Regions from separate parts of the Pseudomonas sp. MF06569 genome, predicted to be linked through region 2. Evidence: predicted binding sites of a transcription regulator. Region 2 holds the regulator's gene; each other region holds the start of a gene.
The links. Region 2 encodes sigma-54, which starts transcription at its own class of promoters, with help from an activator protein. Its sites were predicted from a motif close to ANTGGCATNNANNTTGCTNT; they were not measured.

Region 1 (3,236 bases), on a different contig from region 2:
CAACCATATGCACGCAGCGCTCCAGAAATTCTTCGGAGTCGGACAGGCGCAGGCTGCCATCGGCCCAGCCCATATGGCCTGCGGCAAATGGCGCCAGATAGGGGATACCCACTGAGGCCACAGTGTCGAACAGCCCCATGAACACAATCTTGATCGGCAGTCCGGCAAACAGGTAGCAAGTGGTGCCTTCCACTTCAACCTTGGTCAGGGCTTCCAGCCAGTTGGCAAATGCCCGCGCCTGGGCGGCGCCCCGCGAAAAGCCATACACGAACAGGCGTATGGCCTTGATGGTCGGGATGGTCTTGCCGGCATGGGCGGCGTCGATCTGGGCTTTGAGTTCGGCCAGGGGCTGGGCCAGCACTTCCTTGCGGCGGGTATAGCTGCTTTTGAAAACCGATGCTGCGAGCATATCTTCGGTGAGACTGGTGCCCATTTTTTGTACCAGGGCGTAGGCATCAGAGTTTTTAAGGCGTGGTTGGTCAGTGGCTCTTTTCAGCGCATCAATCAATCGGGTCAGCCCCCAGTTGATCCGGTTCTCTCCGCCTGTCGACATCGTCAAACCTTGGCTATCAGGTTTGTATTCGCCTATTTCCTTGAACTCGGTGCCGACGCCTTGCATGTAATAACGATAAAAACCCTCTCTCTGCTCGGCTTCATGTTCAGAGCCCCCCAAGCTCGCATGAAACAGACGTGCCACATTGGTAGTGGTCGAAGGTAAAGCCAGGCTGTCCGTCGGTTCATGGTTGTTGGTGCCGTCAAAGCAAAGGGTGATCGTCACAATCTGCATACAGGGCCGGCCCGCGTAAGCCCATCCGGCTGCATGAGCAGCGTCCATCGCCTGTTGTTCGAACGGGTCGAAGGCTTGCTGTTGCTTTCGATAATTGAAAAGCACATCTCCCGCTGTTTGCGGGAGAAGCCCGCCCATTTTGAAGTCGGGGGTCAGGCTGAGAAATTCGCCAGTGGATCTTTTGGGGCGCGGTTTCATGGTTTCGGGCATGTGGCAGGCTCCTGCATTTTTTGAGGGAAGTTAAATGGGTAACCCGGCTGGCCGGGGAGAGCTGCAACTGCTGATACAGCCACCTGATTACAGGGCAGAAAATGCACATCTATTGCCCCCAGTTCTTCATACGGCGCAACAGCCACAACGGCGCGATGGCGGGTGTAGTGGGTTTCGTGCTCATCCATACGTTTTCGCCACCCATCAGAAAACATCGGCTCAGGCCATCTTCCGTAGGCATACGGATCAGGGTCTTTCTCCCACTCGACTACCACGGTCAAGCCGGGGTGCCATTTCACGGGAAGCGTGGCGCAGCACATTTGGCCGCCGCCGTATCCGTAGGGCGCCAGATTGGGTCCGCCATTGCCATTGACCGAAAACCGGTTGATCGCCGCCGAGGTATGGCTATAGCCCTCGATTGGCGCGCCGAGTCGGTCAGGCAAGACGTCGGCACAGCCCTGTAGCGAGAGGGCGCTGATTGATATCAAAAGATGCAAGCGGTTCATGAGTGGGTCTTGTCTCTTGTCAGGCTTATTGAAAGAACAGCGCCCAGTGCAATGCCAATGGGTGTTTGCGAAGTGTCTTTGAAGTATCAGTGAGATTATTAAGATGCCCGCGAGCGCAGCTGAAGTTCGGGCGTCTTGTAACTATCAAGTCTGATGTCGATAAAATCAATGCTCTTTGGGTTGTTGATATAAGTTTGCCAATGCAAGGGGGCTGAAGTGTTTAAACAAATAAACGAAACTTATGAAAGTGCGCAAGAAGTTGCGCAGTACTGTTCGGGTTCTTGTGTTCTAGTCGGCAGATAACTGTTCGCCAGTTTGTTCTTGTAATAAGTGTGCAACTTCTTGCGCACTGGTTAATACCGAGCGTTTGCGTGAATTGTCGGCGCCAGGGTTGTCAGAGGCAGGTTGGGGGCAAGGGATGCGCAAGGCTTTGCGGGTTTTGCGTCGTCAGCGACACGTTTCTGGCCATGCATTGCCGCAACCGGCATAACTCCGCCGTTTTCATCCCGCTGATCTTGCCCGGCATCGCACCCCATCTCCTCGCAAACCCGCGCCGCACGGCGTCAAAAAATAGTTGGTGCGCAAATTGCTTTAACCACGGGAGTACAGCGGTGGGCGGCAAGCGTCCGTCAGACAGAGGAAAGACTGTGGACAAGTACCTATATGTGGCAATGACCGGCGCCAGTCAGAACGCTCTGGCGCAAAAGGCCCATGCCAACAATTTGGCGAACATCTCGACCAACGGTTTTCAGCGTGACCTGGAACAGGCCCGTTCGATGCCGGTGTTCGGTGACAGCTTTCCTGCGCGTGCCTTTGCCTTGAGCGAACGCCCCGCGACCGACTTCACTCCCGGCGCTCTGGTTGAAACAGGGCGGGATCTGGATGTGGCCGTGTCCGGCGATGGCTGGCTGGCCGTGCAGGCACCCGACGGCAGTGAAGCCTATGTGCGTACCGCGAGCATGAATGTGGATGCCCTGGGCATTCTGCGTGCTGGCAACGGGATGCCGATCATGGGCAACGGCGGGCCGATCGCGGTGCCGCCCCAGCAACAGATCGAAGTCGGCCAGGACGGCACCATCAGCATTCGTGCCCAGGGCGAAGGCCCACGGGTGATGGCACAAGTGGACCGCATCAAGCTGGTCCAGCCAGACCTGAAAACCATGAGCAAGGGCCTGGACGGCCTTATCCACACCAACGACGGCCAACCGGCGCCAGCCGATGCCAACGTGCAGGTGGTCTCGGGGTTTCTGGAGGCGAGCAACGTCAATGCCGTCGATGAAATGACCTCGGTGCTGGCTCTGTCCAAGCAGTTCGAACTGCACATCAAGATGATGAACACCGCCAAAGAAGACGACCAGGCCATGACTCGGGTCTTGTCCATCAGCTAATTACTTGAACGCAGCGCCGAAAAACCGGCGCGCGAGGAGAGCACCATGCTTCCGGCACTGTGGGTTGCAAAAACAGGTTTGGCTGCACAAGACACCAACCTGACCACCATTTCCAACAACCTAGCCAACGTTTCGACCACCGGTTTCAAACGTGATCGCGCCGAGTTCCAGGACTTGCTCTACCAGATCAAGCGCCAGCCAGGTGCCCAGTCGACCCAGGACAGCGAACTGCCGTCGGGGCTGCAAGTGGGGACCGGGGTGCGCATCGTAGGCACACAGAAGAACTTCTCCGCCGGTAGCCTGCAGACCACCGACCAGCCGCTGGACATGGCAATCAATGGCCGT
Region 2 (3,236 bases):
CGAGGTCGGCAATCGGTCCAAGCAGCTGGGTTTCATCGCGAATAGCTTCGGCAAGCGAACGGCTTGCGCTACTGAGCGGGTGACGCCTGCGGGTTTCCGAGAAGCGCTTGAGCAGGGTTTCTTCGTCGGCATCCAGGTAGAGCACGTCGCACTGGATGTGTCGGTTGCGAACCTCTTCAAGCAACTGGGGAAAGCGTGACAAATGGCTTGGCAGGTTTCGCGCGTCAATCGACACGGCCACCAGGGGTTGCGCCAATTCGGTGTGAATCAGCGCACGTTCGGCCAGTTCCGGCAGCAAGCCTGCCGGAAGGTTGTCGATGCAATAGAAACCGTTGTCTTCAAGGACGGCGAGGGCAGTGCTTTTACCGGAGCCGGAGCGTCCGCTGACAATGACTAAGCGCATGATTAATGACCGTTCTGTACGTCCAGAACAACCTGATACAACGCTTCGTTGCTGGGTGCGTTACGCAGTCTATCGCGCACGTCTTTACGATCGAGCATGCTGGCAATCTGCCGGAGCAGTTCCAGGTGTGCATCGGTTGCCGCTTCTGGTACCAGCAAAACGAAAAGCAGGTCGACCGGCGCGCCATCGATGGCGTCGAAATCTATAGGGGCGTCGAGGTGAAGCAAGGCGCTGACAGGCGACTCACAGCCCTTGAGGCGGCAATGGGGTATGGCGATGCCGTTACCAAAACCGGTGGAACCCAGTTTTTCACGGGCAATAAGGCTCTCAAAAACATCCTGCATTTCGAGACCAGGCACTTCGCGGCTGATCAGGTTGGCAATGTGTTCGAGTGCGCGCTTTTTGCTGCCGCCCGGCGCGTTCACCAAGGAACGGCCGGGGGTCAGGATACTTTCAAGTCGGATCATGGGTAGGGAGTATTAACGACCGGTCGCGCCCTGGAGCAGGCTTTGGGTCTTTTCCTTATGCTTTTTCAGTTGGCGATCAAGCTTGTCAGTGAGCAGATCAATGGCGGCATACATGTCGTCATGCTCGGCGTTGGCAACGACTTCTCCTCCATGGATGTGCAAGGTGGCTTCGATTTTCTGTTTCAGTTTTTCGACCGCCATCGTTACCTGTACGTTGGTAATCTTGTCGAAATGACGCTCAAGCCGGTCGAGTTTTTCGCCGATGTAAGCGCGTAGCGGTTCGGTGACTTCCAGTTGGTGTCCACTGATGTTGACTTGCATACAGTTTCTCCTTTGATGCCATTGCATAAAGCGGCAGGCCGAGCAGCCTGCCACTGAAACGCCGGGGTCCGTGGCTTACATCAAACGCTTGCGTTCGCTCGAAGGCGCTATCCCGAGGGATTCGCGGTACTTGGCGACGGTGCGACGGGCTACCTGAATACCTTGTGCCTCCAGTAAACCAGCGATCTTGCTGTCACTCAACGGCTTTTTCTGATTTTCAGCTGCAACCAGTTTTTTGATGATGGCACGGATCGCAGTGGAGGAGCATTCGCCGCCTTCAGAGGTGCTGACGTGGCTGGAGAAAAAGTACTTCAGCTCATAGATACCGCGCGGGGTATGCATGAATTTCTGCGTGGTAACCCGCGAAATGGTTGACTCGTGCATGCCCACGGCTTCTGCGATGTCGTGCAGTACCAGTGGCTTCATGGCCTCGTCGCCATATTCCAGAAATCCGCGCTGATGCTCGACGATCTGGGTCGCCACTTTCATCAGGGTTTCGTTGCGGCTCTGCAGGCTTTTGATAAACCAGCGTGCTTCTTGCAGCTGGTTGCGCATAAAGGTGTTGTCGGCGCTGGTGTCGGCGCGACGCACGAAACCTGCGTATTGCGGGTTTACCCGCAGACGTGGCACGGACTCCTGGTTGAGCTCCACCAGCCAGCGTTCGTTGTCCTTGCGAACGATCACGTCAGGCACGACATATTCGGCTTCGCTGGACTCGATTTGCGAGCCCGGGCGCGGATTGAGGCTTTGCACCAGCTCGATGACCTGGCGCAGTTCGTCCTCTTTGAGCTTCATGCGGCGCATGAGCTGGCTGTAGTCGCGCGCGCCCAGCAGGTCGATGTAATCCGTGACCAGGCGTTTGGCTTCGTTCAGCCAAGGTGTCTTGGCCGGGAGCTGGCGCAATTGCAGGAGCAGGCACTCGCCCAGGTTGCGCGCACCAATGCCGGAAGGTTCGAATTGCTGGATGCGGTGCAGGACGGCTTCGATTTCATCGAGCTCGATATCCAGTTCCGGATCGAACGCTTCGAGAATTTCCTCGAGGGTTTCGTCCAGGTAGCCCTGGTTATTGATGCAGTCGATGAGGGTCACACCGATCAGTCGGTCGGTGTCGGACATCGGCGCAAGGTTCAACTGCCACAGCAGGTGGCTTTGCAGGCTCTCGCCGGCAGAGGTGCGGGTGGTGAAGTCCCACTCGTCATCATCGTTGCTTGGCAGGCTGCTGGCGCTGGTCTGGTAGACGTCTTCCCAGGCAGTGTCCACAGGCAGCTCATTGGGGATGCGGTCGCCCCAGTCGCCGTCTTCCAGGTTGTCTACCGTCTGAGCGGGCTCCTGGTAGGTGGGCTCCTGAACGTCGGAATTGGGTTTTTGCTCGATGTTGTCGGCCAAGGGGTCTGCATTGTCGAAGTCGTCGCCTTCTTCCTGGCGTTCGAGCATCGGATTGGACTCCAGGGCTTCCTGGATTTCCTGTTGCAGGTCGAGGGTCGACAATTGGAGCAGGCGGATGGCCTGTTGCAGCTGAGGTGTCATCGTCAGCTGCTGGCCCATTCTCAGGACTAGCGATGGTTTCATGGCAGGGGCTTAACACCTTATTCGCCGGCGCACATGGCGCCATCCACTACAGGGCGCGCGAGCGCCAAACTTAAGCAAATTATATGCCTGAAACCGGTGCGTTTGCCTAGGGGGCGTTCTCAATTAGTTTCCACGCAGGGGGAGTAAACCAATTGAGAGCGCCCGGGCAATAAAAATCATGGGGACTTTTTGCTGCCTCTGGTGCTCTGACAACACGCGACATGCCTGGATTTACAGGCGGAACTCATGGCCCAGGTAAACTTCTCTCACCAACTTGTTGGCCAGAATCGTTTCTGCATCACCTTCGGCGATCAGTTGGCCGTCGTTAACGATATAAGCGGTTTCGCAGATGTCGAGGGTTTCGCGAACGTTGTGATCGGTGATCAGCACGCCAATGCCTTTGGCCTTGAGGTGGTGAATGATTTGCTTGATGTCGCCCACCGAAATCGGGTCAACCCCGGCAAAAGGTTCGTCGA
Region 3 (3,236 bases), on a different contig from region 2:
TGCTTGTTCGCCGCATAGAGGCCGCTAAGGCCGATATTGAATGACATGTTTCTCTCCTTGAGGCGTATGAGTCGGCTTAGAGGCCAATGGTCTGGACTTTGGATATGCCAATGCTGCCCAGGCCTGCGAGGTTGAGCATGATTTCGCCACCGGTCTTGCTCAGGGTCACGCTGTTAACCGTGGCTGGCAGGTAGGTGGTGAGCGCCGTCGTGCCGGTGTCGGTTTTGCTTGATGCGGTGAAGGTGTACGAGCCCTTGTCCAGCAGCACGCCTTCGTCGTCCTTGCCATCCCAGGTAAAGCCCGCGTTACCGGCCTTCTGGGTGCCCATGTCGATCGTGCGGACCACTTCACCGTCCGCATTGGTAATGCTGATCACGGGATTGGAGTTGGCGTCCTGGACCACCACGGTGCCGTTGAATGGCTTTTCGCTGGCGGGGTCCACATAGGCCTCACCGGTTTGCACAATCACCGAGCGCCCCACCAGCGACGAGGCCTGCAAGGCTTGCGAAGACTGGAAGTTGCCCGAGAGCGAAGTGACCGTATCGTTGAGCGTGGTGATGCCTTCCAGGCTGCTGAACTGGGCCAGTTGCGCGACGAACGCAGTGTTGTCCTGCGGGTCCAGCGGGTTCTGGTTTTTCAGTTGGGTAACCAGCAGTTGCAGGAACGCATCCTTGCCCAGCGCCGTGTTCCCGGACGCAGCCTTCGAGGCCGCCGCCAGACTGGTATCGGTGGTCTTGGCCTGGGCGGAGTTGGCAAGCACCTGGTTAAGGGTCATGCCGCTGGTGGAATCGGTCACACTCATTTGCGTCGCCCCTTATCACTGACCGAGGGTCAGGACCTTCTGCATCATGGTTTTGGCGGTATTCATCAGCTCGGCGTTGGTCTGGAACGAACGGCTGGCAGAAATCATGTCAGCCATTTCTTCAACCACATTGACGTTGGGGTAGTACACATAGCCCTTGGCGTCTGCAGAAGGATGGTTAGGTTCGTAACGGGCCTGAAGCTCGCTTTGGTCCTCAACCACGCCCAGCACCTGCACACCTTGGCCTGCACCGTCCTGATTCTGGAACAGCGAGTCGCCGGTGGTGCTTTGCGCGCCCTGAAACATAGTGGCAAATACCGGGTGACGAGCACGGTAGGTCTGGTCGATGCTCGAAGACACGGTGTCGGCGTTGGCGATGTTGCTGGCCACGGTGTTCAGGCGCGTGGTCTGGGCGCTCATGCCACTACCGGCAATATTGAAAACACTGGATAGAGACATGGATTACTCCCCACGCAGGGCCGACATCAGCCCTTTGAATTTGCTGTTGAGCAGGGTGAAGCTGGCCTGGAAGTTGACCGCATTCTCTGCGTAGTTCGATTGCTCCAACTGAGCATCCACGGTGTTCTGGTCGATCGAGGGCTGCATCGGGGTGCGGTACAGCAGCGACTCGTCGCCACTGCTCAGGCCCTGGGCTTCGATATGGCGAGTGTTGGTCTTGTTCAACGCAAAGGCGCCGTTCTGGTTTTTGTCGCTCTGTGCCGCGAGCACAGAGGCAAAGTCCAGATCCCGAGCCTTGTAGTTCGGGGTGTCGGCGTTGGCGATGTTGTTGGCCAGTACCTCGGCACGCTGAGCGCGAAAGCCCAGGGCTTGCTCATGGATACCGAGCGCTTTATCGAAGCTGATGCTCATGTCGGAAAACCTTTGTGGGCTGACCTGAGAATGTGATTCAGGTTTTACATGACAGGGATAGAGCAAACCCCGTGCCAGTTTTTACAGCCCCGTATTTCAAGGGTTTGCCGGGTTGCGGACAGCGGCAATGCCAGAAAAGCGGCAACGGTTGACCGCTGACTGCCGCTTTTCTGCCGCTTGGAGCAGGTTTTTTGTAGTCGCTGCCGAAGGCTGCGATAAGGGCCGCAGGCCCTTGAAAAGGTTTTGCACCGATCTCGGGAAACGGGTTGCTGCGCAACCCTTCGCAGCCTGCGGCAGCGACTACGGATAGAGGTCTATTTGGCCTGGTAGATGATTCCCGGGCTGCATTGGACCATCTGGTAGTGATCCGGCAAGCCGTTGAGGGCTTCAGAGGCGCCCAAAAACAAATAGCCACCCGGTTTCAAGGTGCTGTGGATACGCAGCAGAATGTCTTTTTTCACTTCTGCCGAGAAGTAGATCAACACGTTGCGGCAAAACACGATGTCGAATTTGCCAAACCCTGCGTAACTGTCCAGCAGGTTGAAGGAGCGGAACTCGACCCGATTCTTGATCGGCGTCTTGAGCACCCAGCGCCCCGGCCCCTTGGGATCGAAATAGCGCTGCAAGCGTTCTGGCGACAGGCCCCGGCCAATCGCAAGGTTGTCGTATTCGCCGGTTTTACAGGTATTGAGCATCTGGGCCGACAGGTCGGTGGCAAAAATCTGCACCCCCGCTTTCAACTGCCCAAGGTTGCTGCGCTCAAACTCGTCAATGGCCATCGACAACGAGTACGGCTCCTGCCCCGAAGAACAGGCCGCCGACCAGATTCGCAAACGCTGGCCAGGACTGGCCTTGATTTGCTCGGGCAGCACCTTGTTCTTCAATACTTCGAAGGGGTAGGTGTCGCGAAACCACAAGGTTTCGTTGGTGGTCATCGCATCGACCACCAGTTCGCGCAGCCCGCTGCGCGGCTGGCTCTGGATACGCTGAATCAGCTCGCCCAGGGACTTGATACCTTGCTGCTCCATCAGCTTGTTAAGCCGGCTGGAGACGAGGTACTGCTTGTTTTCACCCAGCAAAATGCCACAGGCTTTTTCCAGGAAGACCCGGAACTGTTCAAAATCCAAATTAGCCGTCGACAAATGTCCTGCCTCTTAAATCGATTTGACCGCCAGGGGTGAGCCCTGGCTATGGTCTGCTGCTTTTATCCGGTCAACTACCCGGGATGCCAGGTCATCAGGTCGGAACTTGGCCAAAAAGTCATCGGCACCGACCTTTTTCACCATAGCCTGATTGAATACCCCGGATAACGAAGTATGCAGAATGATGTGCAGCTTTTGCATCCGCGGATCGTTACGGATTTCAGCAGTCAGGGTGTAGCCGTCCATTTCCGGCATCTCGATATCCGAGATCATCATCAGAAATTCTTCAGACGGGTCCTTGCCCTCCTCCACCAGCTTGCGCAGGTAGTCCAGCGCCTGACGGCCATCATTCAACGACACCACTTCAACGCCTACCGTTTGCAGGCAACGGGCTACCTGCTTGCGTGCCACCGACGAATCGT

Region 1: a site for sigma-54 is predicted at 2,077-2,096, ahead of AC19YQ_RS16755 (flagellar basal body rod protein FlgF). Genes of this name have one in related genera too.
Region 3: a site for sigma-54 is predicted at 1,732-1,751, ahead of flgB (flagellar basal body rod protein FlgB). Genes of this name have one in related genera too.

The regions. Positions count from the first base shown of each region.
Region 1 covers NZ_JCBCUZ010000018.1:94,993-98,228, forward strand. Annotated here, with positions in the region: gene AC19YQ_RS16745 (T6SS phospholipase effector Tle1-like catalytic domain-containing protein) at 1-997, opposite strand, end outside; gene tli1a (Tli1a family immunity protein) at 982-1,503, opposite strand; gene AC19YQ_RS16755 (flagellar basal body rod protein FlgF) at 2,151-2,891, shown strand; gene flgG (flagellar basal-body rod protein FlgG) at 2,937-3,236, shown strand, end outside.
Region 2 covers NZ_JCBCUZ010000010.1:8,884-12,119, forward strand. Annotated here, with positions in the region: gene rapZ (RNase adapter RapZ) at 1-403, opposite strand, end outside; gene ptsN (PTS IIA-like nitrogen regulatory protein PtsN) at 406-870, opposite strand; gene hpf (ribosome hibernation-promoting factor, HPF/YfiA family) at 883-1,191, opposite strand; gene AC19YQ_RS11840 (RNA polymerase factor sigma-54) at 1,267-2,760, opposite strand; gene lptB (LPS export ABC transporter ATP-binding protein) at 2,992-3,236, opposite strand, start outside.
Region 3 covers NZ_JCBCUZ010000021.1:65,541-68,776, forward strand. Annotated here, with positions in the region: gene flgE (flagellar hook protein FlgE) at 1-47, opposite strand, end outside; gene AC19YQ_RS18000 (flagellar hook assembly protein FlgD) at 77-802, opposite strand; gene flgC (flagellar basal body rod protein FlgC) at 818-1,261, opposite strand; gene flgB (flagellar basal body rod protein FlgB) at 1,265-1,672, opposite strand; gene cheR (protein-glutamate O-methyltransferase CheR) at 1,987-2,814, opposite strand; gene AC19YQ_RS18020 (chemotaxis protein CheV) at 2,827-3,236, opposite strand, start outside.